One region of the Mesorhizobium sp. WSM4976 genome, then DNA from elsewhere that is predicted to be linked to it. Evidence: predicted binding sites of a transcription regulator. Region 1 holds the regulator's gene; each other region holds the start of a gene.
What was found. Region 1 encodes LexA, which represses DNA repair genes until DNA is damaged. Its sites were predicted from a motif close to TGTTCNNNNTGTGTTCNG; they were not measured.
Positions count from the first base shown of each region.

Region 1 (10,395 bases):
ACGTCTCGGTAGCCGACATAGAGCGGCGTGAAGCCGAAGCGAACGGTCGATGGCGCGCGGAAATCGCCGATCACGCCGCGCTCGATCAAGGCGCGCATCACCTGGTAGCCGTGCGGATGGGCAAACGACACCTGGCTGCCGCGATCAGCGCCGTTGCGCGGGCTTTCCAGCTCGAGACCGAACGCGCCGCATCGAGCTTCGACAAGCCGGATGAACAGATCCGTCAGCGCGACGCTCTTCTCGCGCACGGCCGTCATGTCGACTTCGTCCCAGAGATCGAGCGCGCCTTTCAGCGCTCGCATCGACAACACTGGCTGCGTTCCGCACAGGAACCGCCGGATGCCCGTGCCGGCGGCGTAGCCCTGCTCGAACGCAAACGGCCGGGCATGGCCCCACCAGCCGCTGAGCGGCTGGCTGATATCGGGATGATGGCGGGTGGCGGCATAGATGAAGGCCGGCGCGCCCGGCCCGCCATTGAGATATTTATACGTGCAGCCGATGGCGAAATCGGCATTCGAGCCGTCGAGTTCCACCGGCAGGGCACCGGCCGTGTGGCAGAGGTCCCAGACGATCAGCGCACCGGCGTCATGGGCCTTGCGAGTCAGGGCCGCCATGTCGCGCAACCGGCCGGACTTGTAATTGACGTGGTTGACCAGGATGACCGCGACATGGTCGTCGATCAGGTCCTCGATCTTCGGCGCATCGACGCCTTCGAGCCGCAGCACCGTGCCGGGCCGCGTCGAGGCCACCCCTTCCGCCATGTAGAGGTCGGTCGGGAAGCTGTCGCCTTCGGCAACGATCACTGGGCGGCCGGGTCGCATTGCGAGCGCCGCATGCAGGACCTTGTAGATGTTGATCGAGGTGGTGTCGCATACGACCGTCTGGCCAGGCGCGGCGCCGATCAGACGTCCGAGCCGGTCGCCGAGTTTGACAGGCATGTCGAACCAGCCGGCGGTGTTCCAGGCGCGGATCAGGTCCTGCGCCCATTCCTGCTTCGCGGCCGTCTCGATCTCGTTGAAGACATTGATTGAAGCGGCGCCCAGTGAATTGCCGTCGAGGTATTTCACGCCATCCGGCAGGACGAAGCGATCGCGCAGGGCACGCAGCGGGTCCGCGGCATCCATTGCCTCGACCTCGGCAAGATCGGGAATTCTCCTCATTGTGCTGTCGCCTCCGTTTCGAACCAGGCCGCTGCATCCCCGGCGACCAGGGCGGTTGTCTCATCCCCGTCCGCGACACGGCAAGAACCTTCTGGCCTATGTCAGCTGGTCCATAGACGGCAAAGGCCGAGGACCGGAATCATCGCCAACGTTGGCATTTTGGGTTCGTTTCGTTCACGGTGCGGCACATGCACGGATGAACCGACGCGAACACCTCAGCGCTTCCGCGATGGTGTCGCGTCTCAATTTCAACATAAGGAGAATTGCAGAATCGAGCGGAATCAATGACACAGCCCCAGTTGCAGGCGGCCGGGCACCGCCGGATGCAACATTCTTTCGCCAGCCTTAAGAAATTCATTAAACTTTAAACGGTTGCGGAACACAACTGGAACAGATAGTGTTTGTTCTGGGTTTGTTTTTCTGATTCTGGTTTCGGAACCCGTGGGGGCCGCCAATGCTGACGCGCAAGCAACATGAACTCCTGATGTTCATCCATGAACGCCTGAAGGAGAGCGGGATCCCTCCATCCTTCGACGAGATGAAGGAAGCACTGGACCTGGCCTCGAAGTCCGGCATCCATCGGCTGATCACGGCGCTGGAAGAACGCGGTTTCATTCGCCGGCTACCGAACCGGGCGCGCGCGCTGGAAGTCCTGCGGCTGCCCGATTCGATCGCGCCGGGCCTGAATGCCGCGAAGAAGTTTTCGCCGAGCGTCATTCAAGGCGGTCAGGGCAATCTAAGTCGCCAGGTCAAGCCGGCAGCGCCGTCGCGTACGCCGACACCCAGCAACGACGACGACGCCGCTTCGGCCGTATCCATTCCGGTGATGGGCCGCATCGCCGCCGGTGTTCCGATCGATGCCATCCAACACCAGACGCATTCGATCTCGGTGCCGCCGGACATGATCATGGGTGGCGAGCATTATGCGCTGGAGGTCAAGGGTGACTCCATGATCGAGGCCGGCATCTTCGACGGCGACACCGTCATCATCCGTAACGCCAACACAGCGAGTCCGGGCGAGATCGTGGTGGCGCTGGTCGACGATGAGGAAGCAACGCTCAAGCGCTTCCGCCGCAAGGGCGCCTCCATCGCGCTGGAGGCTGCCAACCCGGCCTACGAGACCCGCATCTTCGGGCCGGATCGGGTCAAGGTGCAGGGCAAGCTCGTCGGGCTGATCAGGCGCTACTGATCCGGCTGCGAGGGCTTGGCCCTCTCAGGTTTTTCATATGGCGGCAGTCCCCGGGCCTCGCGCGTGTATCTGCGCTGCTCGTGCCAGGGCCGATATGGCTTTTCGACGGCATATTGGATGGCTGCTCGCGCGGTTGCCGATTGTGGATCGAAGAAGACGGCGGCGCTGCCGTCACGCGCCAGCTGGCGCTTGGTGACGACAAGCACACGCTGATCCCAGCAGGGATTGTAGGCCGTGGCATCGTTGATGACGATGAGGTCGGCAAAGCCGCAGGCAGGCCGTGCGCTGTCGCGGTTTTCGGCGAGCGCGACGATCGCACCGGACGGATGCCGGCCAATGCAGAGGTCGCCGGTGCAATAGAAGGGTGAGCCGGGCGGCAGGTCGACCGGGTCGGCGATATCGAGAGCGTCTTTGGCGAATTCTCTGGCGACACAATTTCCTCGGCCTTCAGCGCCCGCTTCCAATTGTCGGTCGTGAACTCGTTCGAGCGTTCGCGGTTGACGGCAAGCTCGCCGCCGCCGATCGGCATCGCCACCAGATGCGCGTCCTCGGAAATGAGGACATCCGGCGTGCGCACATGTGGGATCGCCAGCATTGCGGCGAGAGCAATGGGAACAGCGGCAAGCCTCAGCCAGGTGGTGGCCATGGTCGCGATGACGAGCGCGATCGTCGCCAGCAGCACCGACTGGATCGAGATCAATCCCACGGCATCGACCGGCGAGCGCTCGGAGATCCATGCCGAAATGGCGATCATCGCCGTCAGGCCCTTGCCCATCACATAGAGGAAGGGGCCGTCGAAGCCGAACGGCATGGCGAGCGCGCTCAACACGGCGAACGGCATGACGACCAGCGAGACGATCGGCATGACCGCCAGATTGGCGAGCAGGCTGAGCGGCGACACGCGCTGAAAATGCCAGATCGCAAACAGCAAGGTCGCGCTGCCCGCGATGAGCGAGGTCACGGCGGCGCCGCCCACGCCAACCGCCAGTTTTCGCGACAGGAACCTCAGGAACGAACGCTTTGCCGGCGGCACGGTCATTTTGCCGGCCCGATAATCGGCAAAGCCGGCATAGGCGCCGACCAGGGCCGCGGTGGCTGCGAAGGACATCTGGAAGCTCGGCCCGACCACTTCATGTGGCGACACAAGGATGACGGCAATCGCCGAGATCGCCAGGTTGCGCATCGTCAGCGCCGCGCGGTCGAAGAGCACGGCGATCAGCATCACGGCAAGCATGATGAAGCTCCGTTCGGCCGCCACCACGATGCCGGAGATGACGAGGTAAGCGGCGATCGAGGAAAGCGCGATCGCCGCGGCATATTTCTTCACCGGCCGGCGTGACGAGAAATCCGGAAACAGCGCGAAGGCGCCGCGCAGCAGGAACATGATCGTGCCGGCGACCAGCGCCATGTGCAGGCCGGAGATCGAGATGATGTGATAGATGCCGGTGCGCCGCATCGACTCGTTGATCTCTTCCGGAATGCCGGCTCGCACGCCGACGATCAGCGCCGCGGCAATCTCGCCTTCGAACCCTCCGATGCTGCTCCGGATGTGATCGGCAATCCCTTCGCGCGCGTTTTCTATGGCCGACATAACGCGCGCGCCGAATGGCACCGCCGTTGGCGCAGATGGAGTCGGCGCAATCAGCTTTGGATCGCCCAGGAAAAAGCCGCTGCCGCCAATGCCGCTAAAGTAGCTGTCGAAGGAAAAATCGTAACTATCCGGCCGAACCGGACCGGTCGGCGGCAGCAGTTTGGCATAGCCGGTCAGCATCGACCCGGCCGTCATGCCGGGCGGGATCCTGCGCGCCGAAACCCTTACGCGGCTCGGCGCGTAGCGCAGCGTAGGATGCTCCGTGGACACGAGATCGATGGTCAGCCGCACACGGCCGTTGGCCATCGCCTCGGCGACGACGAGGCGACCCGTCAGCCGTGTCTGGATCTCGGACCCCAGCATCGGGGTCGCCATCCGCCAGGTCTCCACCTTGGCCGCGAGAAAGCCGAGCGCGCATAAAAGCGATGCCATGAAGAAAAGGTGCGTTCTCTGCCAGGAGCGCGACACCGCTGCGCAGAGAGCCACCAGGGCCACCGCCGCCAGCGGCCTGTAGAGGTCCGGCTCGGTGTTCAGGGAGAAGTAATAGATCACGCCGGCGGCCAGGAACACCGGAACCAGCAGGAAGCCGACGCCCCGGTCGAGCTCCGTCTCCATGGCGACGGCGATGCCTCGGCGCAATGCGGGGAGCGAGGCGCGGCCGAGCTGTCTGCGGATTCGGCCGATCGTTGCTGTTGGGGAGACCGGCAGTACTGCGCGGTCGCCATCAGGCAGACCCTCGGCTGGTGCGCGCGGCTGAGGAAGCTGGACGGGCGGCGCCTCTTGGGGCGCGGCATGGGCAAACATCAGGCGCTCGCTGACGCCAGCTGTCGTCCCCTCGCCCTCCTCCGCACCCCGGCCACGTCCAGCCATCGGGTCTGCCCCTTGCGCCCCAGACCGCCTATGGTACATGAACGCCGACTGCGCGAAAGCCCGCGCGTGATATGCCCCTTTCAGCGCTTCTTCGAGAGCTCCATGTCCGACAAGGTTGTCACCCGTTTTGCCCCCTCGCCCACAGGCTACCTGCATATTGGCGGGGCGCGCACGGCGCTGTTCAACTGGCTCTATGCCAAGCACACCGGCGGCACGATGCTGCTGCGTATCGAGGACACCGATCGCGAGCGCTCCACCGAAGCCGCCACGGCCGCCATTCTCGACGGATTGACCTGGCTTGGCCTTTCCTGGGATGGCGACGCCGTCTCCCAATTCGAGCGCGCCCCGCGCCATCGCGAGGTGGCCGAGGAGCTGGTGCGCCTGGGCAAGGCCTATTACAGCTATGAGACACCCGCGGAGCTGGAGGCGATGCGCGAGGCAGCTAGAGCCAAGGGCCTGCCGCCGCGTTACAACGGCCAGTGGCGCGACCGCGATCCATCCGAGGCACCGGCAGGTGTCAAAGGCGCGATCCGCATCAAGGCGCCGACCGAGGGAGAGACGATCGTGCATGACCGCGTGCAGGGCGAGGTGCGCTTTCCCAACAAGGATCTCGACGACTTCATAATCCTGCGCTCGGACGGTAACCCCACCTACATGCATGCCGTCGTAGTCGACGACCACGATATGGGCGTCACCCACATCATCCGCGGCGACGATCATCTGACCAACGCAGCGCGCCAGACGGTGATCTACAACGCCATGGGCTGGGCGGTGCCGTCGATGTCGCATATCCCCCTGATCCACGGCGCCGACGGCGCCAAGCTGTCGAAGCGGCATGGCGCACTCGGCGTCGAGGCCTATCGCGCCATGGGCTATCTGCCGGAGGCTTTGCTCAACTATCTGGCGCGGCTCGGCTGGAGCCATGGCGACGACGAGGTGATGTCGATCAAGGACATGATCGCCTGGTTCGACATCGGCGACGTCAACAAGGGCGCTGCCCGCTTCGACTTTGCCAAGCTCGAGGCTCTGAACGGCGTCCATATGCGCAGGATGGATGACCAGGCGCTGTTCGACATCTTCGTCGCCACCTTGCCCTATCTCGAAGGCGGCCCGGCCCTTGCCGCAAAGCTCGATGATAAGCGCAAGGCGCAGTTGCTTGCCGCCATGCCCGGCCTCAAGGAGCGGGCGAAGACCCTGGTGGAGCTGGTCGACGGCGCGGCTTTCCTGTTTGTCGAGCGTCCGCTGTCGCTGGACGAGAAGGCGGCAGGCTTGCTCAGCACGGATGCGCGCGCGATTTTGCGCGGCGCGCATGGCGCCTTGTCTTCCATGTCGGGTGACTGGAGCGCCGCCTCGGCGGAGGCTTCGATCCGCGAGTTCGCGCTGGCTGGCGGATACAAGCTTGGCGCGGTGGCCCAGCCGCTTAGAGCCGCACTGACCGGCCGTAGCACCTCGCCCGGCGTGTTCGACGTGCTGGCCGTGCTGGGCCGCCAGGAAAGCCTGGCGCGCATTGGAGATCAAATCGATTAGGCGCGAACTGGCCCAAGAAGATTGGCATTGAAAGGTGTGTTTCGCAGTGCAACATTAGGCCTTGGCCCAATCTGGCACGCACCTCCTAAAATGCGGTGGCGAGTTCGCGCATTCCGGTGACTTCGACGTGTCGTTTGCAGGAATTGCCTTGCCGGCATGAGGATACAAAGGGAGCTTGAGAATGAGCGAAGCTGCGACAAAACTGGAACCGGGCAGCAAGGCGCACGAGTCGACCGCCAGGCTCGAACTCGCCGGCAAGACCCATGAATTCAAGGTGCGAAGCGGGTCGACCGGGCCTGATGTCATCGACATCGGCGCGCTCTACAGCACCACCGGCGCCTTCACTTACGACCCCGGCTTCACCTCCACCGCAAGCTGCGAGTCGGCGATCACCTTCATCGACGGCGATGCCGGCATCCTGCTGCATCGCGGCTATCCGATCGACCAGCTTGCCGAGCATGGCGACTTTCTCGAAGTCTGCTACCTCCTGCTCTACGGTGAGCTCCCGACCAAGGCGCAGAAGGAGGATTTCGACTATCGCGTGACGCGCCACACCATGGTGCACGAGCAGATGTCGCGCTTCTTCACCGGCTTCCGCCGCGACGCACACCCGATGGCCGTCATGTGCGGCGTGGTCGGCGCGCTGTCGGCCTTCTATCACGACTCGACCGACATCTCGGACCCGTATCAGCGCATGGTCGCCTCGATGCGCCTGATCGCCAAGATGCCGACCATCGCCGCGATGGCCTACAAATACTATATCGGCCAGCCCTTCATTTATCCGAAGAACGACCTCGGCTTCGCGGCGAATTTCCTACACATGTGCTTTGCGGTGCCGTGCGAGGAGTACAAGATCAATCCGGTTCTGGCGCGCGCCATGGAGCGCATCTTCATCCTCCACGCCGACCACGAGCAGAACGCCTCGACCTCGACGGTTCGCCTCGCCGGCTCATCCGGCGCCAATCCGTTTGCCTGTATTGCCGCCGGCATCGCCTGCCTGTGGGGTCCGGCGCATGGCGGCGCCAACGAGGCGGCGCTGAACATGCTGGGCGAGATCGGTCATGTCGATCACATTCCGGAGTTCATTGCCCGCGCCAAGGACAAGAACGATCCGTTCCGGCTGATGGGCTTCGGCCATCGCGTCTACAAGAACTACGATCCGCGCGCCAAGATAATGCAGAAGACCGCGCATGAGGTATTGGGCGAGCTCGGCATCAAGGACGATCCGTTGCTCGACATCGCGATGGAGCTGGAGAAGATCGCGCTGACCGATGAATACTTCATCGCCAAGAAGCTCTATCCGAACGTCGATTTCTATTCCGGCATCACGCTGAAGGCGCTCGGCTTCCCCACCACGATGTTCACCGTGCTGTTCGCGGTCGCGCGCACCGTCGGCTGGATCGCGCAGTGGAAGGAAATGATCGAGGATCCGCACCAGAAGATCGGCCGCCCGCGCCAACTCTACACGGGCGCCACGGAACGCGATTACGTGCCGATTGCGAAAAGGTAACTGAGAGAAATAGCGATTAGCGAATAGGAAGAAGGGCGAACCGACACAGCCCCACTCGCTATTCGCTACTCCCTATTCGCTCTCTTTATGCATCCCATCACCACTTCCGCGGCGATCTCGCCGGAGGGCCGCTCGGTCGCCATGCGCCGGGCGACTTCTGCAAAGCCCGCCTTTTGCCAGGCGCGCATGCCGGTGTCGGCAAACAGGGCCTCAAGTTGCCGGGCAAGGTTCTCCGGCCGGACATACTGATCGTAGAATTCCGGAACCAGCGTGCGGTCTGCAATCAGGTTGGGCAGCAGCGCCGACCATGTCGTCACCATATGCTGCAGCAGCTGGCGCGCAATCGGGTCAAGCTTATAGCAGGAAACCATCGGAACGCCGGCAAGCGACAGTTCGAGCGACACCGTTCCAGACGCGATCAATGCCGCATCGGCCTTGCCGAAGGCCTGCCATTTGCGCTCCGGCTCGGTGATGATTTCCGGCTTGTCGTCCCAACTGGCGACCGAAGCCTTCACCAGCTCAGTGACATGCGGCACTGTCGGCAACAGCAGGCGCAGGCGATGGCCGCGGTGGCGCAGCGCCGACATCGCCTTGCCGAAGGGTTCCATCAGCCGGCGGACTTCGCCGCGGCGCGAGCCCGGCAGCACCAACAGCGTCTTGACGCGGTCGTCGGAGAGGTCGCGCGGCAGGCTCTGCGCCTTGGCGGCGCCAAGCACACCCGGATCCCGGGTTAGCCGGTGACCGACATAAGTACCCGGTGGCCCGCCAAGACGGGCAAGCGCCTTCACCTCGAACGGCAGGATGCAGAGGATATGGTCGACATAGGGTTTCATCGCCGCCGCCCTGCCCGGCCGCCAGGCCCACACGCTCGGGCAGACATAGTGGACGATCGGGATGGCCGGCGCCGTAGCGCGGACCTTCTTCGCCACGCGCAGCGAAAAGTCGGGACTATCGATAGTGACGAGGCAATCAGGCCGCTCGGCCGCGATCATCGCGGCAGTCTGGCTGATGCGGCGCATCAGCCGCGGCAGGTCGCGCAGCACCGCGCTGAAACCCATCAGCGCGATCTCTCCGCCATCGAACAACGGCGTCAGTCCCAGCTGCTGCAGATGCCGGCCGCCGATGCCGACAAGCTGAACCTTGCGGCCGGTCGTACGCTCGAGCGCCCGCACGATATCTGCGCCGAGCAGGTCGCCGGACTCCTCGCCGGCGACGATCGCGAGCTTGATCGGCTTGTCAGCGGCCATCAGCCGGCTCCCCGTTTGGCCGGCTCCGTCGCGGGCAGGCCGACGATGAAAAGGCCAAAGGCGTTCGCGCGAGCAAGCGTGGTCGGGCCTTCAAGGATAAGCGAACGGCCAGCCTCGACGGCAATGCCGGCGAGGCCCGCGGCATGAGCGGCCTCGACCGTCTGTGGGCCAATGGTGGGCAAGTCGGCCCGCAATTCCTGACCCGGCTTGGCGCATTTGACCAGCACGCCGCGCGCCTTGCCGGCCAGCCTGCCATGACCGCGCAATTCGCGCATTCTGTCGAGCAGGCCGGCAGTGCCTTCAATGCCTTCGAGGGCGACGGCTCGACCTCCAATCGCAATCGCTGCCTGGCCGATATCGAGCGCGCCGATGGCCTTGGCCGCCTTGCGGGCGGCCTCGATGTCGCGCCAGTCGGACTGGTTTGGTCCGGTCGCCGTCAATGTGCCTTCGCCAGCCGTCAGTTCCGGAACGACCTCGTGCGCACCGACGACCTTGACGCCCCGCGTTTCAAGGGCTCGGGTCAATATCTTCAGCAAGCCATCGTCACCGCGTCGCAAAGCTCTGACCACAGAGGGTATTATCGCCAGCAGACCAAGTGTCGGCCTTATCTTGCTCAACCGCGGCCTGCGTTTGATCTCGCCGGCAAGGACGAGGTGGGTGATGCCCTGGCGCCTCAGCAACGGAAACAGCAGCCCGATGTCCTCCAGCGCAAGTTTTTCCTGATCGTAGGCCGAAAAGTCGGCCTCTCGGTCGACCTCACCGGCGGCGATGACGATGAAAGGCGCAAAACCGTGCTTCACCAAGCCGTCGGCGACTTCGACAGGCAGGCTGCCACCGCCGGCAATGATGCCGACCTTCGAGCCCGGCGCGAGTTGGAACCCTGATCCGGCGCGCTCAGACCTCGTCATCGCCGCTGTCATCGTCGCCGCCACCTTTCAGCGGCGGGACCGCATAGTGCCGCTTGCCGCCGCTGGCGATGAAGTCGATCATCTTCGTGGCGGCAGGAGACGAGGAGCCGAATTCCGCCCTGGCGAGACCGATATTCTCCGCGACGCTGCGGGAGCGGTCGAAAATCGACCGATAAACCTTGCGCAGCAGGTAGATTTCCGAGCGCGGCAGGCCGGAGCGCTTGAGCCCGATGATGTTCAGGCCGCGCAGCTTGGCGCGATTGCCGGCGGCGATCGCATAGGGAATGATATCGCCGACAACCGCAGAGCAGCCGCCGATAAAGGCGTTGTCGCCAATGCGCACGAACTGGTGAACGGCGGTCAGACCGCCGATGTAGACGTTGTCGCCTATCT
Region 1 is NZ_JARTVT010000032.1:42,620-53,014, reverse strand. Features, by position in the region: gene kynU (kynureninase) at 1-1,160, opposite strand, end outside; gene lexA (transcriptional repressor LexA) at 1,615-2,349, shown strand; partial or broken gene P9272_RS30210 (ComEC/Rec2 family competence protein) at 2,343-4,810, opposite strand; gene gltX (glutamate--tRNA ligase) at 4,913-6,337, shown strand; gene gltA (citrate synthase) at 6,519-7,847, shown strand; gene lpxB (lipid-A-disaccharide synthase) at 7,913-9,094, opposite strand; gene lpxI (UDP-2,3-diacylglucosamine diphosphatase LpxI) at 9,094-10,002, opposite strand; gene lpxA (acyl-ACP--UDP-N-acetylglucosamine O-acyltransferase) at 9,989-10,395, opposite strand, start outside.

Region 2 (10,395 bases), on a different contig from region 1:
TGTTCGATCGCTGTTCGGATGTCGCCTTCGAGATGATGGGCATGGGGCCGAACTACGCAAGGGATCGCCGCCTCACCATCTACACGGCGGAAGTCCATGTCTGCTATGTGCAGGAGCTGCACCTCGACCACAAGGTGAAGGTCTCGTTCCAGCTCATCGACCACGATGAGAAGCGGCTCAGGGCCTATCAGGAAATCCGCCATGTCGACGGCTGGTTGGCCGCCACCTCCGAGCAGCTGGCGCTGCATGTCGACATGGCCGGGCCGCGGGTCGCCCCATTCCCTGCCGACGTGATGGCGAAGGTCGAAGCCATGCGCACCGCCCACGCGAGCCTGCCAATGCCGGAGCGCGCCGGGCGCTCGATCGGCATCAAACGCAAGAGCGCTTGAAGCACCTCACCGCCGGCGTTAACCTTACCAGGGTTTTAACGTGAACAAGTCGCTTGAGTCCGTTGAACGACTCAGTGACGCGTTTGAAAACCGCCGTACCGGGTTTGCGCGCGGGCGGCTGGCGGAATGCGGTGCGAGGACAGTGCATGAAAACCGATATCAAGGTCGAGGTGGAGCGCTTGGCGGCCGATCCACGCATCACCGACTATGATTTCTGGCGATCGCTGAAGAACGTCAACAACGAGATCTTCCACATCGCCAACAACAACGAACCCATCCCGTTCGACATGATCCGCTGGCGCGCGATTCTGACTCAGGCGCGCATGCGGCGCGGCCACGCCTGATTATCCCATCCGCCATCATCCCTGCCCGTCACTTCTGCCTGAAGCCGCCCAGCGGCGAGCGCGGCTCGACCGGTGACGACTGGATGATGGCCGTGTTGGTCATCGCGTACGGGATGATCCGGTCGATCACGCGCTCGAGCTCGCTGACCGAGCCGACATGGGCGAGCGCGATGAAACAGTCCTCGCCGGTCACGCGGTCGCATTGCGCGATTTCCGGCAGTTCGCGAATGATGTCCGTCACCACGGAAAGCTGTCCCGGCACCGGCCTGATCCTGAGCCATGCCGACAGCTTCATGCCGAGAGCGGCCGGATTGATCCTGACCGTATAGGACTCGATCACGCCGTTCTCCTGCAGCTTGCGGAGGCGCTCCGCCACGCTTGGCGCCGACAGCCCGACCCCGCGCGCCAATTCCGCTGTGCTGATGCGCGCGTCCTTTTCCAGGAGCCGCAGGATCTTCAGGTCCACGGCATCCAGGTCAGCATTTTCGTTTCGAAGGTTTCTCAGCTTTTCTCTCTTTTATCGGAAGCCAGAAGGACGAATGACACACCGATCACGCCTGTAAGCCATGCATTTCGCCTGTGATAATGCGCTCATGACCCGCCAAACGCAAACTCGAGCCGCAAACCGGGCCGTCGGCAGGGCCGACGCCACCCATCCTGTCCTTACCGGCCCTGCCCTCGGCGGATTAGCCAATGCGCTGCCGCCGCATGTCTGGTTCTGCGTCAGCGCCGTGTTTCATTATCTCGGACCGGCTTTCGCGGTGCTGCTTTTCGACCAGGTCGGTGTGCTCGGCATGGCCTGGCTGCGCATCGCCACTGCGGCTCTCATCTTCGCCCCTTTGACCACGCCTTGGCGCATCTTCGCGCGCGCCGCCCGCGCTCAGCGACTGCTATTGCTGGCCTTCGGCGCCTGCCTCGCGGTGATGAACTGCTCGTTCTACCTGGCGCTTGAGCGCCTGCCGATCTCGCTGGTCGCGGCGATCGAGTTCGTCGGCACGATCGGGGTCGCGCTGGTCGGCCTGCGCAGCCTGCGCAACTTTGCGGCGCTGGCTGTCGCAGTCATCGGCACCTTGCTGCTCATTGACGTCAAATGGTCAAGCGATCCGCTCGGCGTGTTCTGGGCCTTTCTCAACGGCGCTCTCTTCGTCGGCTACATCGTGATCGGCCATCGCGTCGCCCAGGTAGGCTACGGCATCGCCGGCCTCGGCGCCGCCATGGCAATCGCATTCGTCATCGTGTTCCCGATCGGCCTCCGCGAGGCGCTGCCCGCCTTCTCGTCGCCGCAACTGTTTGTCGCTGCGATCGGCGTGGGCATCTGCTCCTCCGTCATCCCCTATATCTGCGACCAGCTCGCCATGGCGAGGCTGCCGCGCGCGAGCTTCGCGCTGATGCTCTCGCTTCTGCCGCTCACGGCGACACTCATCGGCATCGTCGTGTTGAGCCAGATGCCAGGCATTCCCGGCTGCCTTGGTATCGCAATGGTGATCGCAGGCGTGGCGATGCACAAGCCGATGCCGCAATAGTTTAGAAAACAACTGCGGCTCAGAAACTTGCGTAAACAACGTTTTTGTTCCTTCACTTTTCCCCCCGAGGCAACAAAACCCGGGATTGAACCAATTCCAAGCCTGCGCCGTTGTCGCGGCGAATATTGGCTTGGAGTTGAGAAATGGACGGAAAACGTACGAGAGAGGCGCCAGACGCCTGGCACATGACAGATGATCTTCATGCCGAACAGGGCAAAGGCGATCCCTTTGCCGCAGCCATCCGGGCCACGCGCATGTCGATGATCATCACCGATCCGCGCAAGCCGGACAATCCAATCGTGTTCGCCAACGACTCTTTCCTGAGACTGACTGGCTACACACGCGAAGAGGTCATCGGCAGAAATTGCCGCTTTCTTCAAGGCCCTGACACGGATGCCGCCGCGGTCGCCGAAGTCCGCGCTGCCGTTGCCGATGGCAACGATATCAGCATCGATCTTTTGAACTACCGAAAGGATGGTTCCACCTTCTGGAACGCGCTCTATGTCAGCCCTGTCTCCAACGACAAGGGCGAGCTTCTGTTCTTCTTTGCGTCGCAGCTGGACGTGTCAGATCGTAAGCGGTCGGAGCAGCAGATCACGGCAGACAAGGAGCGCGTTGAAGAGGCTGTCAAAGAGCGCACCAGGGAACTCGAAGCTGCGCTCGAAACGCAGACTGCGCTGCTGCACGAGGTCGATCATCGTGTGAAGAACAACCTGCAGATGATCTCATCGCTGATCCTGATGCAAAGCCGCACCATCCGCGACGAAGCGGTAAAAAGCTCCCTGAGGACAATGTTGGAGCGCATCGAGGCGCTGAGCACCGTCCATCGGAGGCTCTACCAGTCCAAGGATGTCAGCAAGTTCGACATTTCCGATTTTGCCAGGGATCTCGTCTCGGATTTGCTCACCGCATCCGGCCGCCCCCAGATCAGATCGAAACTAGACCTGGAGCCGATCATCGTCCCGGCCGACAAAGCTACGCCGGTGGCGCTGATCGTCAACGAACTCGTCACCAACGCCCTCAAGCACGCCTTCAAGGACGAGGCGGTGCCCGGCAGCATCGGCGTCAGGATGAGCCAACCCGACGGGCACCTGATCATTGAAGTTTCCGACGACGGTGCCGGCATGGACGGCGAGGCCAGCGGCAGCACCTTCGGCATGCGCCTTATCCGGCAACTCGGGCGGCAACTTCGCGCCGATGTCGAATGGCGGAACACAAGTCCGGGTACGCAAGTTGTTGTAAAAATGCCGAACGGGCCTCAGCATAAAGGGGACGTGTCATGACCGAACCGCTGAACGTGCTGATCGTCGAAGACGAAGCTCTTCTGGCGATGGAACTGGAAAGCCTCATCGAGGAAGCTGGCCATAGCGTCGTGGGCTGGGCGATGTCGTCGGACGAAGCGAAAGCGATGGTCGATACCAGCAAAGCCGACATTGCTTTTGTCGATGTCCATCTTTCGGATGGCCCGACGGGCCTTGACGTGGCCGAGCATATTCAGCGATCGGGCCAGCCCATGGTCGTGTTCATGACAGCAAACCCGAAGCGCATCCCCGAGAACTTCGTCGGGGCTGTAGGCGTCATTGCGAAGCCGTATACGATGAACGGCGTGAGGTCGGCCCTGCGCTATTTGCAGGAAGGCGTGCGGCGCCCGCCTCCCGTCTCGGTACTACCGGCAGGTTTCACGCTCGCGCCCGACTTTCTGGCCGTGTGGGCGCCTTCGATTCCCTGAGTCACACAGGCGTCAGGCAATTTTCTCTTTCAGAAACGCGATCGTCCGGCCCCAGGCGAGATCGGCGGCTTTCTTGTCATAGCGCGCGGCCGAGGTGTCGTTGTTGAAGGCGTGGTTGGCCCCCTCATAGACATAGACCTTATATTCGACGTGCGCGGCGTCGAGCGCTTTTTTGTAGGCATCGATGCCCGCATTGGTCCGGCTGTCGAGACCGGCATAGTGAAGAAGCAGCGGTGCCTTGATCTTCGCAGCATCTTCCGCCGTGGGCTGCATTCCGTAATAGGCAACGCCGGCGCTGAGATCAGGCGCATGGACGGCAAGCTGGTTCACCGCGCCGCCGCCCCAGCAGAAGCCGACCGCACCGACCTTGCCGTTGCCGTCCTTGAGGCTCTTGAGATAGGCGACCGTCGCCACGCCGTCGGCCGCGACCTGGGCAGGATCGAGCTTGGTGAACATGTCGCGCGCCTTGTCCTCGTCGGGCGGCGTGCCGCCAAGCGGCGAGAGGAAGTCCGGCGCGAGCGCCACGAACCCTTCCAGAGCCACACGCCGGGCGACATCGCGGATATGCGGATTGAGGCCCCGGTTTTCATGGATGACGATGACGGTGCCGAGCTTGCCCGACTGATCGGCCGGCTTGACCAGATAGGCTTTCATCTCGCCGCTCGAGCCGGGGTAGGCAATGTCCTGGCCCTTCACGCGGCTGTCGTCTTCGGCAACGATCGCCGCCTTGGCGGAATTGGCCGCCAGCATCGGCGCGATCGCGGCGGCCGCGGCGCCTGAGCCTGCCAGCCTTGTCAATTGCTCCACGAAGCGGCGCCGGTCGAGTGTCAGATGTGTGTACTCGTCATAGACATCGATCATCGCCTGCGTGATGATGCTCCGGGTGGACCTGGCGACGGGTTCGTTCATGGCTGCCCTCGACGGTTGGCGGATGATCCGCAAGATAGGGTCGAGAGTTGCGTGGTCCAGTCACCCCGGGTGACGATCCTGCGAAGGATCTTAGCGGAGCGGTGCGCCGGGGAGCCAACTTGATTCATCACATTTTGGTCATTTCCGAAAGGCTTGATGGTGCTGTCACATTAGGACGCGAAGTTGCCGGAGCCGCCTCACCGATACTAATGACAAAAAGGGGAATGCCATGAACGCCCAGGATATCATCAACACCGTTTCCTCGAAGGCCGGCCTCGACGAGCCGACCACAGAGAAGGTTGTCGGGACCATCTTTTCCGTGCTGGAGCACGAGGCGGAAGGCACCACCGTTTCGTCTTTCTTCGCCAAGATCCCCGGCGCCGACGCGCTGGCGCAGAAATATGACGTAATGGCCGCCGGCGCGGCAGCCAATTCGGGCGGCGGCCTTCTCTCGTCGCTGGAAGGCGCTCTTGGCGGCGTTCTCGGCGAGAAGGCCGGCGCGCTGATTAATGGCATTGCCGCTCTCAAGGCCTCCGGCCTCGATATGGCGCAGATCCAGCAGGCCGGCGAGACGCTGGTCAGGCAAGCTGAAGCCGCCGCGGGTCCCGATCTCACCAACAGGGTTCTGGACCAGGTCCCGGGCCTCAAGGGACACCTCGGGCTTTGAAGTCCGACCCATCCCTCACTTGGGCAGGGCGTAGGCCATCACATAATCACCCGGCTTGGTGCCGACCGAGCCATGGCCGCCGGCGACGATGACGACGAACTGGCGGCCATCGGCGACGGTGTAGGTCATCGGCGTCGCCTGGCCGCCGGCCGGCAGCCGCGCCTGCCAGAGCTGCCTGCCGGTGGTGAGGTCATAGGCGCGCAGATAGTCATCGACCGCTGCGCCCAGGAAAGCGACGCCGCCCGCCGTGATCATCGGTCCGCCGATGCCTGGAACGCCGACCTTGAGCGGCAGCGGCAGCGGCGTCATGTCGTAGACGGTGCCGTTGCGGTGCCTGTAGGCGATGTTGCCGGTCTTCAGGTCGACGCCGGCGACATAACCCCAGGGCGGCGCCTGGCAGGGAATGCCGAGCGGCGACAGAAACGGCCCCATCACCACCGCGTAAGGCGCCCCTTCGTTGCGGTTCAGCCCCTGCTCGCTGCCCTTCGTGTCGCCCGGTGGCGGCACGTCCGCGCGCGGGATGAGCTTCGAAGTAAAGGCGAGATAAGTCGGCATGCCGAACATCACCTGACGCACCGGGTCGACCGCGACGCCGCCCCAGTTGAAGACACCGAAATTGCCGGGATAGATCAGCGAGCCCTGCAAAGAGGGCGGCGTGTAACGCCCCTCATAGCGCAATCGCTTCAGTTCGATCCGACACGCCAACTGGTCGAATAGGGTGATGCCCCACATGTCGGCGCCGGTCAGCGGCTTCGGATTGAAGGAAAGGTCGGAGGCCGGTTGCGTCGGCGAGGCATGATCGCCCTCGATCGCGCCCCCCGGCGCCGGCACTTCCTTCACTGGAATGATCGGCTCGCCGGACCGCCGGTCGAGCACGTAGAGGTCGCCCTGCTTGGTCGGCCCGACCAGCGCCGGCACAACGCCGCTCGCCGTGGTGATGTCGACCAGCGACGGCTGCGCCGGCACGTCCATGTCCCACAGATCGTGATGCACGGTCTGCCGCACCCAGCGCAATTGTCCGGTGTTGAGGTCGAGCGCGGTGATCGAGGAGGAGAACTTCTCGACATTGGCGCTGCGGCCCATGCCGAGCTGGTCCGGCGTCTGGTTGCCGAGCGGCACGTAAAGCAGTCCGAGCTTCTCGTCGGCGCTCGCGGTCGACCACATGTTGGGCGAGTTGTGGGTGTAGGTTTGCCCGGCGGGCAGCGGCGTCGTCACGTCCGGATTGGCGGAATCCCAGTTCCACAAAAGGGCGCCGGTCTCGACGTCGAAGGCGCGGATAACGCCCGACGGCTCCTCGGTCGAGTAATTGTCGTTGACCGCGCCGCCGACGATGATCTTGCCGGCGACGATCAGCGGCGCCGAGGTCGAATAGTAATAGCCCGACTTCGGATAGGGCATATTGGCCATCAGGTTCAGCGTGCCGCCCTCGGCGAAGGACGGACACACCTGCCCATTCGCCGCGTCGAGCGCGATCAGGCGAGCGTCCGACGTCGGCAGGTAGACGCGCTGCGCACAGGGCTGGCCGGCCGCGATCTTGGCATCGGCATAATAGGACACGCCGCGGCAGGTCTGGTGCTGGCGGTTGTTGTCGAGCTTGATCTTGGGATCGTAGCGCCACTTTTCCTTGCCGCTCGCGGCATCGATGGCGATGGCGAAATTGTGCGGCGTGCAGATGAACAGCGTGTCGCCGATCTTCAGTGGCGTCACTTGATAGGTCGTCTCGCCGACGTCGTCGGGGCCTTTCACATCGCCGGTGCGGTAGGTCCATGCTGGCTGCAGCTTGACGACATTCTCGGGCGTGATCTGGTCGAGCGGCGAATAGCGCTGGCCGAAAGGCGTGCGGCCGTAGAAATGCCATTCGCCGGCCGGCATGTCGCCGCCCAGATTGGCCGCCGCCGCCACCTTTTCGGTGCCGAGCGTGCCGCCAATGTCGTGAGAATCGGCGGTCATCGAATAACCGGCGACCGCAAGCGAGGCGAGCACGGCGAGGATCAGCGGCGCGCGTCCGTCGGGACCACGCAAGCCGCGCCTTGCCCATGGCGTCAAAAGCCACAGCGCGACGAGCACGATGACCCCGCCGCGCGGACCGAGCTGCCACCAGTCGAAGCCGATTTCCCACACCGCCCAGCACAAAGTGGCGAGAACGAACAGCGCGTAGAGCCAGAGCGAGGTCGACCTGCGCCTGAACAGCAGCCAGGCGGTGATCAGGAAGATCAGGCCGGCGATCAGGTAGTACCAGCTGCCGCCCAATGCGATGAGCCAAATGCCGCCGCCGCCGAGAATGAGACCGATCAGGAAGAGGACGAGGGAGGTGATGGTGACAGCCAAGACGGTGCTCCTTCGACTGTTGCGCGCTTTGCAGCAATTCCAGAAAAAGCGTGGAGCGGCTTTCCGTTTGGAACTGCGTCAAACAAAAGATGGAGCGGTTCGCCGTTCAGGAAACAGCAATCCGCTCCAGTGCGGCTTCAGCGACGGCATACCGTCCCTGCCCTGCCGGCAGCTTTCCCCTGCCCGCTCCGGCTGTCAAGTTTGACCGGCACACGCCAAACTAGAACAAAACGTAGACAGTTCTGGTCTTTCGCTGCCGAATCACTACATTCGGGGCGATGTCGGGCTTTTCCGAAGACATGCCTTTTTTCGATGAACCGAATGCGCGGCCCGCTGCGGCCCCGTCCGGCATAGCCGCGCGCGCCATGGCGGCGCGTAGCGGCCAGAACAGCGTGCCCGATTATCTGAAGGGCCTGAACCCGGAGCAGCGGCTCGCCGTTGAGACGACCGAAGGCCCGGTTCTGGTGCTGGCTGGCGCAGGCACCGGCAAGACGCGCGTGCTCACCACCCGCATCGCCCACATCCTCGCCACCGGGAGGGCCTTCCCCTCGCAGATCTTGGCCGTCACCTTCACCAACAAGGCCGCGCGCGAGATGAAGCAGCGCATCGGCCATCTGATCGGCGAAGGCAATGTCGAGGGCATGCCATGGCTTGGCACCTTCCACTCGATCGGCGTGAAGCTGCTACGCCGCCACGCCGAGCTGGCCGGGCTGAAATCGGATTTCACCATCCTCGACACGGACGACGTGGTGCGGCTGATCAAGCAGCTGATCCAGGCAGAAGGGCTTGATGACAAGCGCTGGCCGGCCAAGACCTTCGCCCAGATGCTCGACAACTGGAAGAACAAGGGCCTCGGCCCCGACGAGATTCCGGAAGGCGACGCCCGCAGCTTCGGCAACGGCAAGGGTCGTCAGCTCTACAAGGCCTATCAGGAACGGCTGCAGACGCTGAATTCCTGCGACTTCGGCGACCTGCTCTATCACCCGATCCGCATCTTCCGCGCCTATCCGGACGTGCTGAAGGAATATCACCGCAAGTTCAAATACATACTGGTCGACGAATACCAGGACACCAACACCGCGCAGTACATGTGGCTTCGCCTCCTGGCGCAGCGGCCCAATGTCGGGCGCGCTCCATCTGCCGAAGGCCGCAAGCCCGACCGGGCGTCGGCCGGTCAGGCCGCCCCCACGGAGGCCAGCGAGCGCGCGGCCGTGGGCGAGAACAAAGTGAATATCTGCTGCGTCGGCGACGACGACCAGTCGATCTATGGCTGGCGCGGCGCCGAGGTCGACAACATCCTGCGCTTCGACAAGGATTTCCCGGGCGCCACCATCATCCGCCTGGAGCGCAACTACCGCTCCACCGCGCACATCCTCGGTGCTGCCTCCCACCTCATCGCCCACAATGAGGGCCGCTTCGGCAAGACGCTGTTCACGGACCGCGACGACCCCGAGGACGACAAGGTTCATGTCCATGCGGCCTGGGACTCGGAGGAAGAGGCGCGCGCCGTAGGCGACGCCATCGAGGCTTACCAGCGGCAGAAGCATAATCTGAACGACATGGCCATCCTGGTGCGAGCCTCCTTCCAGATGCGCGCCTTCGAAGACCGCTTCATCACGCTGGGCTTGAACTATCGCGTCATCGGCGGCCCGCGCTTCTACGAGCGCCTGGAAATCCGTGACGCGCTGGCCTTCTTCCGCGTCGTCGCGAATGGCGGCGACGACCTCGCCTTCGAGCGCATCGTCAACGTGCCGAAGCGTGGGCTGGGCGAAGCCACCATCCGCCAGATCCACGACACGGCGCGCGCGATGCGCATTCCGATGCTCGAGGCCGCCGCGACGCTTGCCGAAAGCGACGAGCTGAAGCCGAAGCCGCGTGCCGCGCTGCGCGAGGTCGCGGCCAATTTCGAACGCTGGCAAAAGGCGCTGGAAACGAAGCCGCACACCGAGCTCGCAGAGACCATTCTGGAAGAGAGCGGCTACACCGACATGTGGAAGAACGAGCGCTCGGCCGAGGCGCCTGGACGGCTGGAGAACCTCAAGGAGCTGATCCGCTCCATGGAGGAGTATGAATCGCTTCGCTCCTTCCTCGAGCATGTCGCCCTCGTCATGGATGCCGAGCAGAATGCCGAACAGGATGCGGTCTCGATCATGACGTTGCATTCGGCCAAGGGCCTGGAATTCGAGACCGTCTTTCTCCCCGGCTGGGAGGAAGGCCTCTTTCCTCATCAGCGCGCGCTGGATGAAGGCGGCCGCTCCGGCCTGGAGGAAGAACGCCGCCTTGCCTATGTCGGACTGACGCGGGCGAAGAAGAACCTGCACATCTGGTTCGTCTCCAACCGCCAGATCCACGGGCTGTGGCAATCGACCATCCCGTCGCGCTTCGTCGACGAGCTGCCGGAAACCCATATCGACATCGCCGAGGGCGGCAATTCCTATGGCGGCTACGGCAATCCCTATGGCGGCGGCGCCTTCGCCTCGGGTCGTGGCGGGGGCAGGCAAAATCC
Region 2 is NZ_JARTVT010000007.1:108,344-118,738, forward strand. Features, by position in the region: gene P9272_RS10680 (thioesterase family protein) at 1-389, shown strand, start outside; gene P9272_RS10685 (hypothetical protein) at 536-733, shown strand; gene P9272_RS10690 (Lrp/AsnC family transcriptional regulator) at 762-1,238, opposite strand; gene P9272_RS10695 (DMT family transporter) at 1,327-2,256, shown strand; gene P9272_RS10700 (histidine kinase dimerization/phosphoacceptor domain -containing protein) at 2,442-3,539, shown strand; gene P9272_RS10705 (response regulator) at 3,536-3,985, shown strand; gene P9272_RS10710 (dienelactone hydrolase family protein) at 3,998-4,894, opposite strand; gene P9272_RS10715 (hypothetical protein) at 5,124-5,561, shown strand; gene P9272_RS10720 (glucose/quinate/shikimate family membrane-bound PQQ-dependent dehydrogenase) at 5,577-7,889, opposite strand; gene P9272_RS10725 (UvrD-helicase domain-containing protein) at 8,168-10,395, shown strand, end outside.
Region 2: a site for LexA is predicted at 8,111-8,128, ahead of P9272_RS10725 (UvrD-helicase domain-containing protein). Genes of this name have one in related genera too.

Region 3 (10,395 bases), on a different contig from region 1:
CACCGGCGGCGCCGCCGGCCAGCACCGGAAACCCGGCAGCGCCTTCAACCAGCCAAGCGGCAATGGTGAGGGCGCCGAAGCGCCAGCCGTAAAGCGCGCCGACCAGCGTGACGGCGAAGGTCTGCATGGTCACCGGGACCGGCACCATCGGCACCTCGATGTAGGAGGACAGCGCCAGAAACAGCGTGCCGAGAACCACGGCGCCGATCTGCCAGGCGAGCGAACGGCTGTGCAGCCGCAGGGGGCTGAAGGAGGGCTTGTAGGTCGAAACGGTTGCGTTGGTCACGGTGTCTTCCCTAGTCTGTGTGAAATATAGATAATTTTGCGACTTCATCTATTATCGAATCCACATTTTCGCAGCGATGGCAAGCGCCTACCTTGGAGTTCGTGATTCCGGGGCAGAGCAAGGAGCGAAGCGACGCGAGCAGACCCTAGATCCATTTCGTTACATCGACGCTTTGCCTACGATGCAGAATTCTGCTCGGCCGCACTCTACGATCGCGGTAACGGCTTGGATCCTCGGGTCTCAGCGTCCGCTTCGCTGCCGGTCCGCCCGTGGATGACGAAGTTGAGAGGCCTCGGTTGATCGCCAATTGTCATCCGACGATGGCGAAGGCGTCGCGGGTCTTGCCGGAGGCGGTCTTGACCGGCTTCTGGCCGATCCATTGCACGTGGCGGCCGAGCGTCGCGGCGGCCGATTCGGTGTTGCCTTGCCGAAGCGCGCTCAGGATCGCGCGGTGGTCCTGGTCGGTGCGGGTTTCCCACTCCGAGCGCCAGGCCGCGAACAGGAAGCGGGCGCTCGCCGCGTGCAGGTCGTCGATGGCGGAGAGCAGACGCGGCATGTTGCAGGGCGCCAGGATCAGCCGGTGGAAAGTGCGATTGGCCTCTTCCCAGGAGCGCACATCACGGGATTTGTCGCCGGCCTTTGTCGCCTCCTCGGCCTGGTCGAGGATCGACGCCGTAAGATGAGGCGCGGCGTGGCGCAGCGCCAAGACTTCGAGCGCGGCGCGCATTTCGGCCACCTCCCTGACCTCGCCGAGATCGAAGGAGGCGACGCGCACGCCGCGCCTGGGCTCGCTGATCGCCAACCCTTGCGCCTCCAGGCGGCGAAACGCCTCGCGCACCGGGACATGGCTGGTGTTGAACTCCTCGGCGACATGGTCCTGGCGCAGCCGCGAGCCGGGCTCGATAACGCCCGAAATGATGCGGTCCGCCAGTTCCTTGCAGATGCGGACGGCGATCGTGTCTCCTGTGCTGGCCATATTTATAGATAATTTGCCGCGCCGCCCTTTGTCGAGACGGCCAAAGCGGGATTCACAGGCGCCCTGCCCGGCAGATGCCAGGCAGGCGCAGGGAGGCCAGCAGCCTCAGTTCACCCGGCTGATGCAGAAATCGATGACGTCGATCAATGCCGACTTTTGCGGCGTCGCTTCCAACGGCGCCAGGGCGTCGCGGGCGATCTCGCCGAAATGGCGGGCGCGGCCGATCGTATCGGCGATGGCGCCGTGGCGAGCCATCAGGCCGATCGCCTTTTCCAGCCCGGCATCGTCGGTGACGTTTTCCTCGATGGCGCGCTTCCAGAAGGTCCGCTCGGCCTTGGTGCCGCGCCGGTAGGCGAGGATCACCGGCAGCGTCACCTTGCCCTCGCGGAAATCGTCGCCGACATTCTTGCCGAGATCCTTGCTCGACCCACCGTAATCCAGCGCATCGTCGATGAGCTGGAAGGCAAGGCCGAGATTCATGCCATAGGAGCGAAGCGCGGCGCGATCGGTGCGCGAAGCCAGGGCGATCACCGGGCCGACTTCGGCGGCGGCCGAAAACAGCGCCGCGGTCTTGGCCTTGATGACAGCGAAATGCTCGTCCTCGGTGGTGTCGAGGTTCTTGGCGGCGGCAAGCTGCATCACCTCGCCCTCGGCGATGATGGAGGCGGCGGCCGACAGGATGTCCAGGGCTTCCAGCGAGCCGACCTCGACCATCATGCGGAAAGCCTGACCGAGCAGGAAATCGCCGACCAGAACGCTCGCCTGGTTGCCCCAGATCATGCGCGCCGTCTTCTTGCCGCGGCGCAGCGCGCTCTCGTCGACCACGTCGTCATGCAGGAGCGTGGCCGTATGCATGAACTCGACCGCGGTGGCCAGCTTGACATGGCCTTCGCCCGAATAGCCGAACATCTGCGCGGCGGCCAGCGTCAGCATGGGCCGGAGCCGCTTGCCGCCGGAAGAGATCAGGTGGTTGGCGATCTCCGGGATCATTTCGACGTCGGAGCCGGCCTTTGACAGGATCAACTCGTTGACCCGTCCCATGTCGGCGGCCGTCAGATCGATCAGATCCTTGATGGAAGCGGGTTCCCGCTTGCCTTCGATGTTGAGAACGACACCCACCACGACAACTCCCGTCTCTTCAACGCGCACGAGCAGCGCGCATCACGGCACCCTTAGTCCCGGCGCGACTCTAGGGCGGCACAACCGGGCACGGCAAGAGGCGAATTAGCGCGCTTTGCCGACGCTGTGTCCACCCGCACGTTTACACGAACGCCGCAACCTGCGATTTTCGTTCCATGATCGAGCTTGTCCGCACCAATGACGCCGTCGTGATCTCCTTTGTCGAATCGCTGATGCGCGACGCCGGCATCGCCTGTTTCGTCGCCGACCAGAATATGAGCGTGCTCGAAGGGTCGATCGGACTTTTGCAGAAGCGGGTCATGGTCGACGCCGACAAGGCCGACGTGGCGCGCCGTATCCTCAAGGATGCCGGCATCGAAAACGAGATCCGCCAGAAATAATGGCAGCGACAACAGCCCCAGATACGCCGGCGCACACGGTCGATGCCTTCCATCGCGGACGCTTCTGGCTGGTGCAGCCGAGCCAGGGCGGTCATCGCGCCGGCATGGACGCCATGATGCTGGCGGCCGCGGTGCCGGCCGGCTTTTCCGCGCGGCTCGCCGATTTCGGCGCCGGCGCCGGCGCTGCTGCCCTTGCCGTGCTGTCGCGCTGCCCGGCGGCACAGGCCGTGCTCGTCGAGCGCTCCGCCGAAATGGCAGGGTTCGCCGCCGCCACGCTTTCGCATCCCGGCAATGCGCATCTCGGCGACCGCGCATCGGTGCTGACAGCCGACGTGACGCTGACCGGCCGGGCCCGCGCTGAAGCCGGGCTCGCCGACAATTCCTTCGACTTCGTCATCATGAATCCGCCTTTCAACGCGGCGCAGGACCGCTCGACGCCCAACGCGCTGCGCCGGCAGGCGCATGTGGCGGAGGACGGGCTGTTCGAAAGCTGGATCAGGAGCGCCGCCGCCGTCGCCAGGCCGCGCGGCGGGCTGGCCGTCATCGCGCGGCCCGAACAGCTCGTCGCTATCCTCGATGCAATCGAAGGGCGCTTTGGCGATGCCGAATTGCTGTGCGTGCATCCGCGCCCGGATGCGGCGGCGATCCGCATTGTCGTCAGGGCGGTGCTCGGCGCGCGCGGGAAACTGTCGATCCGCCCGCCGCTCGCCTTGCACGGGCCATCCGGAAACGAGCCGAGCGAGCGGACGGAAATGATCAACAACGGCCTGGCATCGCTGTTCGGCGATTGATCCCAGGCGCGCGATGCGGCATTGCCGTTGGGCGGCGAATTCCTACATGGCAAAGCAAGATAACGTCGCGTCTGAGAGACATTACCGACTTAACCGATCCCATCTTGCTCCTTTGCATTCCACCGGAGAAACCCGTTCGTGAAACGCCTTTTCAACCGCCTGCTGCCGAAATCCTGGCGCTCGACAGTCGTCACCATTCCGGTCATCCGGCTGCAAGGCACCATCATGGCCGGCGGCGGTCAGTTCCGGCCGAGCCTGTCGCTCGCCTCGACAGCCGGCCTCATCGAAAAGGCGTTCGGCTTCGACGCGCCGGCGGTTGCCATCTCGATCAATTCGCCGGGCGGCTCGCCGGTCCAGTCGAGGCTGATCTTCAAGCGCATCCGCGACCTGGCGGCGGAAAAGAACAAGAAGGTGCTGGTCTTCGTCGAGGATGTCGCGGCTTCCGGCGGCTACATGATCGCGATCGCCGGCGACGAGATTTTCGCCGACCCGTCCTCGATCGTCGGCTCGATCGGCGTGGTCTCAGCCTCGTTCGGCTTCCCCGATTTGATGAAGAAGATCGGCGTCGAGCGGCGCGTCCACACAGCCGGGCAGAACAAGGCCGTGCTCGATCCTTTCAAGCCCGAGAAGAAGGAAGACGTCGAGCGGTTGAAGGCGCTGCAGCTCGAAGTGCACGAGACTTTCATCGACCTCGTCAAGGAGCGGCGCGGCAGCAAGCTCAAGGACGATCCCGACCTGTTCACCGGCCTGTTCTGGACCGCGAAGAGGGGCCTGGAGCTCGGTCTGGTCGATGCCCTGGGCGACATGCGCAGTGTGCTCAAGACCCGTTTCGGCGACAAGACGCAACTGAAGCTGATCACCGCGCCGCGGGGGCTGTTTGGCCGTTTCGGCCTGTTCGGCTCGCGCTTCTCGGCGCCCGATATCGCCGCCGCTGCCGCAAACGGCGTCCTCGATGCGGCGGAAGAGCGCGCGCTGTGGGCGCGCTTCGGGCTTTGAAAAAGCCATGATTGCGGATAGCATGATCGCTTGACCGAGCCCCTTCGGCCGGCCTTGCCGCGAGAACGCGGGAGGAGTTTGGAGATGCCGCAGATCATTTTCTTCGCTGTTGTCGGTGCCGCCGCTTACTTCGGCTACCGCGCTTTCGTGCGCGAGGCCGAGCGCGTGACGGCCAAGATCCGGCGCACCGAGAAGCAGGCGGCGAACGGTACAATGGGCACGCTGGTCAAGGATCCCAAGACCGGCGAATATCGCCTCGCCAAGGACTGATCCCATCTCGCCAGCAGCCGACATCCTAGAGCCCGGCACAGATGTCCGGACGTGGCTTGCGCCTGCCAAGATCAACCTGGCGCTGCATGTCACCGGACGGCGCGACGACGGTTATCATCTCGTCGACAGCCTTGCCGTCTTCACCCGCTTCGGCGACCGGCTCGAGATCGAGCCGGCGGAGCAGGATGAATTCTCGGTGTCCGGGCGCTATGCCGCCGGCCTGCCGCTCGACGACGGCAATCTGGTGGTCAAGGCGCGCGATGCCTTGCGCCGGGAAGCCGGCGCGCAACGAACGTCACCCGTCGCCATTCGGTTGGAGAAGAACCTGCCGGTCGCCTCGGGCGTGGGCGGCGGCTCCAGCGACGCAGCAGCCGCGCTCAACGCGCTGACGCGGCTCTGGAGGCTCGAGATCGACGACATCTCGTTGGCCCGGATCGGGCTTTCGCTCGGCGCCGACCTGCCGATGTGCCTGAAGTCGAAACCGCTGGTCGCGCGTGGCATCGGCGACGAGGTGTCGCCGCTCTCCGCGTTCCCGGCGCTTGGCCTCGTTCTGGTCAATCCGGGCACCGCCGTCTCGACGCCAGACGTGTTCAAGGCGCTCTCGCGTCGCGACAACGCGGCGCTGCCGCCGCTCCCAAGGCGCCTCGACTTCCACGCCATCCGCAACTGGCTGGAGACGACCCGCAACGATCTCGAACCTGCCGCCCATTCCATCCAGCCGGCGATCGGCGAGGCGCTCAGGGCGCTCAAACGCGCCGACGCCGCCTTCGCACGAATGTCCGGTTCGGGTGCCACCTGCTTCGGCCTTTTCGAGACGGGCAATGTCGCCAAGCGCGCCGCGATCGAGATCCGCGCGCGCCACCCTGACTGGTTCGTGGCCGCCACGCGCAGCATGGAGGTGAGCGATGGCGAAGCTTGACCAGAACCGGCCCTTCATTCCGGTGCGCATCGCGGTGCTGACCGTCTCCGACACGCGCAGCCTCGCCGACGACAAATCCGGCCAGACGCTGGCCGACCGCATCGCGGAAGCCGGCCACACGCTTGCCGCGCGCGACATCGTCACCGACGATCGCGAGAAGATCCGCGACAAGGTTCTCGGCTGGTCGAAGGATGGAAATATCGACGTCGTCATCACCACCGGCGGCACCGGTTTCACCGGCCGCGACGTGACGCCGGAGGCGCTGGAGCCGATCTTCGAAAAGCGCATGGACGGCTTTTCCGAAGTCTTCCACCGCATTTCCTACGACAAGATCGGCACCTCGACGATCCAGAGCCGGGCAACCGGCGGCGTCGTCAACGCCACCTTCGTCTTCGTGCTGCCGGGCTCGCCCGGCGCCTGCAAGGACGCCTGGGACGGCATCATCAAGGCGCAGCTCGACTACCGGCACATGCCCTGCAATTTCGTGGAAATCATGCCGCGGCTGGACGAGCATCTTCGGCGCGGCGGCAAGCCCATTTCGTAAAGAGGTCGCCCAGGCGTCACTTCGGCGACGCCACCCGGATTTCGGCGTTCAACCGCCTAGTCGCGAGACCCCGAGCCAGGGCTTCCGCGCTGCGCGCGCTCTTTGCCAGAGCGGAGGCCTGGCGCTTGCTGATGACAAGACCCTCGGCCAGCGCCCGGTTGCCCGAAAAGACACGCGCCAGGAAAGGCGCGCGATCGGCGCGGGCGCGTGAAAAGCGTGCCGGCATGGTTTGCCTCGCCGTGTGGGCGACGACTTCGTCGATCCAGCCTTCGGCGAGCCGGGCGCCAGGTTCCAGAAGCAGCAGCCAGTCGCCCTTGGCCTGACTGATACCGGCGCCGATGCCGCCGGTCACATAATGACAGCCGGCATGTTCGGCCACCCGATGCGTTTGGTCCGTCGAGCCTTGATCGCAGACGATGACGTCGCGCACCACGCCTTCGACCGCGCCGCCGACCAGCGAGGCGAGCGTACGGGCAAGCCCCTCTTCGTCATTGCGGGTTTCGATGAGGACGCTGATCATTCTTAGCCGAATAGCGGAAAGCCAGGGTTTGCGCCAGTTGCGCTTTTCAGCTGAAAAAGTTCTTGCTTTGTTCTCCTCCGGCAAATAGGAATAGTTTCATGAACAGAGCGATTCGACAGCCTGCCGACAGGCCCTGGGAAAGGGCGAAAATGGAACAGATCGTACGCGCCGACATTGCTGCTTTCGGAGCAGGCAGAGCCGAAATGGCGAACGCGATGATCGAGCAAAGCGGCATGCGCGTGCGGCCCGACCGCAATCGCGGCCGCTCGGCCGGCATCAACCCGTCCGGCCGGTTCGAGCCGGTCAGCCGGCATGTCTTCGATGACGGCTGGAACTCGCTTGAGGAGCTGCCGCCCTTCAAGACGGAAGTGCAGGTCGAGAAGCCGCGCACCATCATCACCCGCAACGAGTCGCCCGACATTTCCTTCGACCGTTCGATCAATCCATATCGCGGCTGCGAGCATGGCTGCGTCTACTGCTTCGCCCGGCCGACGCATGCCTTCATGGGCCTGTCGCCGGGGCTGGATTTCGAATCGAAGCTGTTCGCCAAGCCGGATGCGGCGCGCATGCTGGACAGGGAGTTGTCTAAGCCGGGCTACCAGCCGCGCACCATTGCCATCGGCACCAACACCGATCCCTATCAGCCGATCGAGAAGCAATACCGCATCATGCGCGAGATCCTCGAGGTGCTGGAGGCGCGCGGACACCCGGTCGGCATCGTCACCAAGTCGGCGCTGGTGACGCGCGACATCGACATCCTGTCGCGCATGGCGGAGCGCGGCCTTGCCAAGGTGGCGCTGTCGGTGACGACGATGGACCGCATGCTGGCCCGCACCATGGAGCCGCGCGCGTCGACCCCGACGAAGCGGCTGGAGGCGATCAGGCAATTGTCGGACGCCGGCATTCCGGCCTCCGTGATGGTGGCGCCGATCATTCCGGGCCTGACCGATCCGGAGATGGAGCGCATCCTCGATTCGGCGCGGGCCGCCGGCGCGAGGGAGGCAGGCTACGTCATCCTGCGCCTGCCGCTCGAAGTGGCGCCGATCTTCAAGGATTGGCTGTTGCGGCATTATCCGGATCGCTACCGGCATGTGATGTCGCTGATCCGTTCGATGCGCGACGGCAAGGACTACGACTCCGAATGGGGCAAGCGCATGAAAGGCGCCGGCCCCTATGCCTGGCAGATCGGCCGGCGCTTCGAGATCGCGGCCAAGCGCCTCGGCCTCAACGTCGAACGGCGGCAGCTTCGCATCGATCAATTCGTCGCAGGCTCCGGCGCCGGCGAGCAGTTGATGCTGCTTTGAGCTCGCTGCCGGCGATGACTGGCAGGTACCAAGCAGTTCCAGGCAAAGCGGTTTTCCGTCTGGAATTGCAGTCTTTTTGAAGTATCCCGTCCGGCCCCTGTCCCCCGGCTGTGAGACGGTGCCCTCCCGGTCCGGCGCCCCACCCGACCCGGAGGGACTTGCGGAGAATCGGAGCCGATGCGAACCTCGCCGCACCATGGCTCGCGCGCGTTCCGATTCTCCGCTCCTCTTTGAAATGGTCGAGAAGCCTGACTTCTCGATCGAGACGAAAGCGATGGCCGACGGGCTGTGGCCGGTCGCCGGCATGGACGAGGCAGGGCGCGGTCCGCTCGCCGGCCCGGTGGTGGCTGCGGCGGTGGTGCTCAACCCCGCAAATATTCCTGAGGGCCTCGACGATTCCAAACGCCTGACCCATTTGCAGCGCGAGGCGCTGTTCCTTAAGATCCTCGGTTCGGCGCTCAGCGTCTCGATGGCCTCGGTCAGCGCCGAAGGCATCGACAACAGCAACATCCTGAAAGCGAGTCTCGAAGCGATGCGCCGCGCCGCGGCGGGCCTGTCGCTGCAACCGAAACTCGCCTTGGCCGACGGCCGCGACATTCCGCCAGGCCTCGCCTGCGAAGGCCGCGCGCTGATCAAGGGCGACCAGCGCTCGCAGTCGATCGCCGCCGCCTCGATCGTCGCCAAGGTGATGCGCGACCGCATGATGTGCGGCTGCGGCGGCCATCACGAGCACTACGGTTTCGAAGTGCATATGGGCTATGCGACGGTTCGGCACCGAACCGCGATCGAGTCGCATGGCCCGGTGGCAAGGCTGCACCGGACCTCCTTCGCGCCGTTCAGGCTGGGCGGGGTGGAAGTGGTTGAGGAAGAAAGCTTGGCGGGATTGGAGTAACGGCGACTGCCTCGATCCTTCGTCATCAACTCTGACGAACGAGCTACAACAAAAAAACCGCCGGGTTGCCCAGGCGGCTTTCTGATTAGCGACTGCAAAAGGCTCAGTTCAGCTTGGCCTTGACGTCATTGAGCGCCGACTTGAACAGGTCGGCACCGGCCTTGGCATCGACCTTGGCGGCAAGCAGCGCGCGGGCGGCCTCGACGGCGATGTCGACGGCGCTGGCACGCACTTCGCTGACGGCCTCGCGCTCGGCCTGGCTGATCTTCTGCTCGGCAAGCGCGGTGCGCCGGGCGACATAGTCCTCGGTCTTCTTGGCCGCTTCCGAAGCAAGCAGCTCAGCCTCGCGCTTGGCGGCGGCGACGATGTCGGCGGCCTCCTTCTCGGCTTCCTTGCGCTTCCGCTGATACTGGGCAAGCAGCTGCTGGGCCTCTTCACGAAGCTTGCGCGCTTCCTCGAGCTCGCCGCTGATCTTGGCCGCGCGAGCGTCCAGCGACTTGGTGAGCATGCCCGGCACCTTCAGATAGATGACGGCGCCGAGGAAAATGATGAGCGCGATGGTGGCCCAGAGCGTGGCGAGTGATGTGGCGTCCATGATCCAGCTCCTCACCGGCTCGCAGATTTGACCGCGGCAGCGATCTCCGACTTGTCGGCCTTGCCGCCGACAAGCGCCTCGACGATCGCCGACGTGGTGTCCTCGGCGATCGTGCCGACTTCCTTCATCGCTCTTGCCTTGATCGAGGCGATGCTCGCCTCGGCCTCGCCGAGCTTCTTCTCGAGCTCGGCCTCCAGCTTCTTGCGCGCGCCTTCGGCCTCTGCCTTGGCGGCGTCGCTTGCCTGCTGGCCAATCTTGTTGGCGTTGGCCTTGGCCTCCGCCAGTTCCTGCTCATAGGCGGCAACGGCGGCATCCGCCTCGCCCTTCAGCCTTGCGGCATGGTCGAGGTCCTGGGTGATGCGATCGTTGCGGACATCGATGATGCCGCCAAGACGCGGCATCACAACGCGCTTCAGGAACAGGTAGAATAGCCCGAAGGTGATGACCAGCCACAGGATCTGCGACGGGAAGGTCTTGGCATCGAACGGCGGGAACGCTTCATGCTCCGCCGCAGGCACGGCAGTGCCCGCATGCGTATCGCCCTCGGCCGCGGCCGGCGCTGCTTCTTGCGCATAGGCAGATGTCACGAACATCTCATTCCCCTGTCCATGGAACGGGGCCGCACCATGTGGCCCCTTTCGTCAGCTCTCAATCTTACTTGAAGACCAGGAGCAGAGCGATCAGGAGCGAGAAGATGCCCAGAGCTTCGGTCACGGCGAAGCCGAAGATCAGGCGGCCGAACTGGCCGTCAGCAGCCGACGGGTTGCGAAGCGCGCCTGAGA
Region 3 is NZ_JARTVT010000006.1:59,157-69,551, reverse strand. Features, by position in the region: gene P9272_RS09135 (biotin transporter BioY) at 1-286, opposite strand, end outside; gene P9272_RS09130 (GntR family transcriptional regulator) at 597-1,262, opposite strand; gene P9272_RS09125 (polyprenyl synthetase family protein) at 1,368-2,381, opposite strand; gene P9272_RS09120 (DUF2007 domain-containing protein) at 2,558-2,782, shown strand; gene P9272_RS09115 (methyltransferase) at 2,782-3,573, shown strand; gene P9272_RS09110 (S49 family peptidase) at 3,712-4,569, shown strand; gene P9272_RS09105 (membrane protein) at 4,654-4,839, shown strand; gene P9272_RS09100 (4-(cytidine 5'-diphospho)-2-C-methyl-D-erythritol kinase) at 4,862-5,758, shown strand; gene moaB (molybdenum cofactor biosynthesis protein B) at 5,745-6,302, shown strand; gene P9272_RS09090 (glycosyltransferase) at 6,319-6,822, opposite strand; gene P9272_RS09085 (PA0069 family radical SAM protein) at 6,972-8,126, shown strand; gene P9272_RS09080 (ribonuclease HII) at 8,323-9,018, shown strand; gene P9272_RS09075 (F0F1 ATP synthase subunit B) at 9,122-9,613, opposite strand; gene P9272_RS09070 (F0F1 ATP synthase subunit B) at 9,625-10,206, opposite strand; gene P9272_RS09065 (F0F1 ATP synthase subunit C) at 10,268-10,395, opposite strand, start outside.
Region 3: a site for LexA is predicted at 6,880-6,897, ahead of P9272_RS09085 (PA0069 family radical SAM protein). Genes of this name have one in related genera too.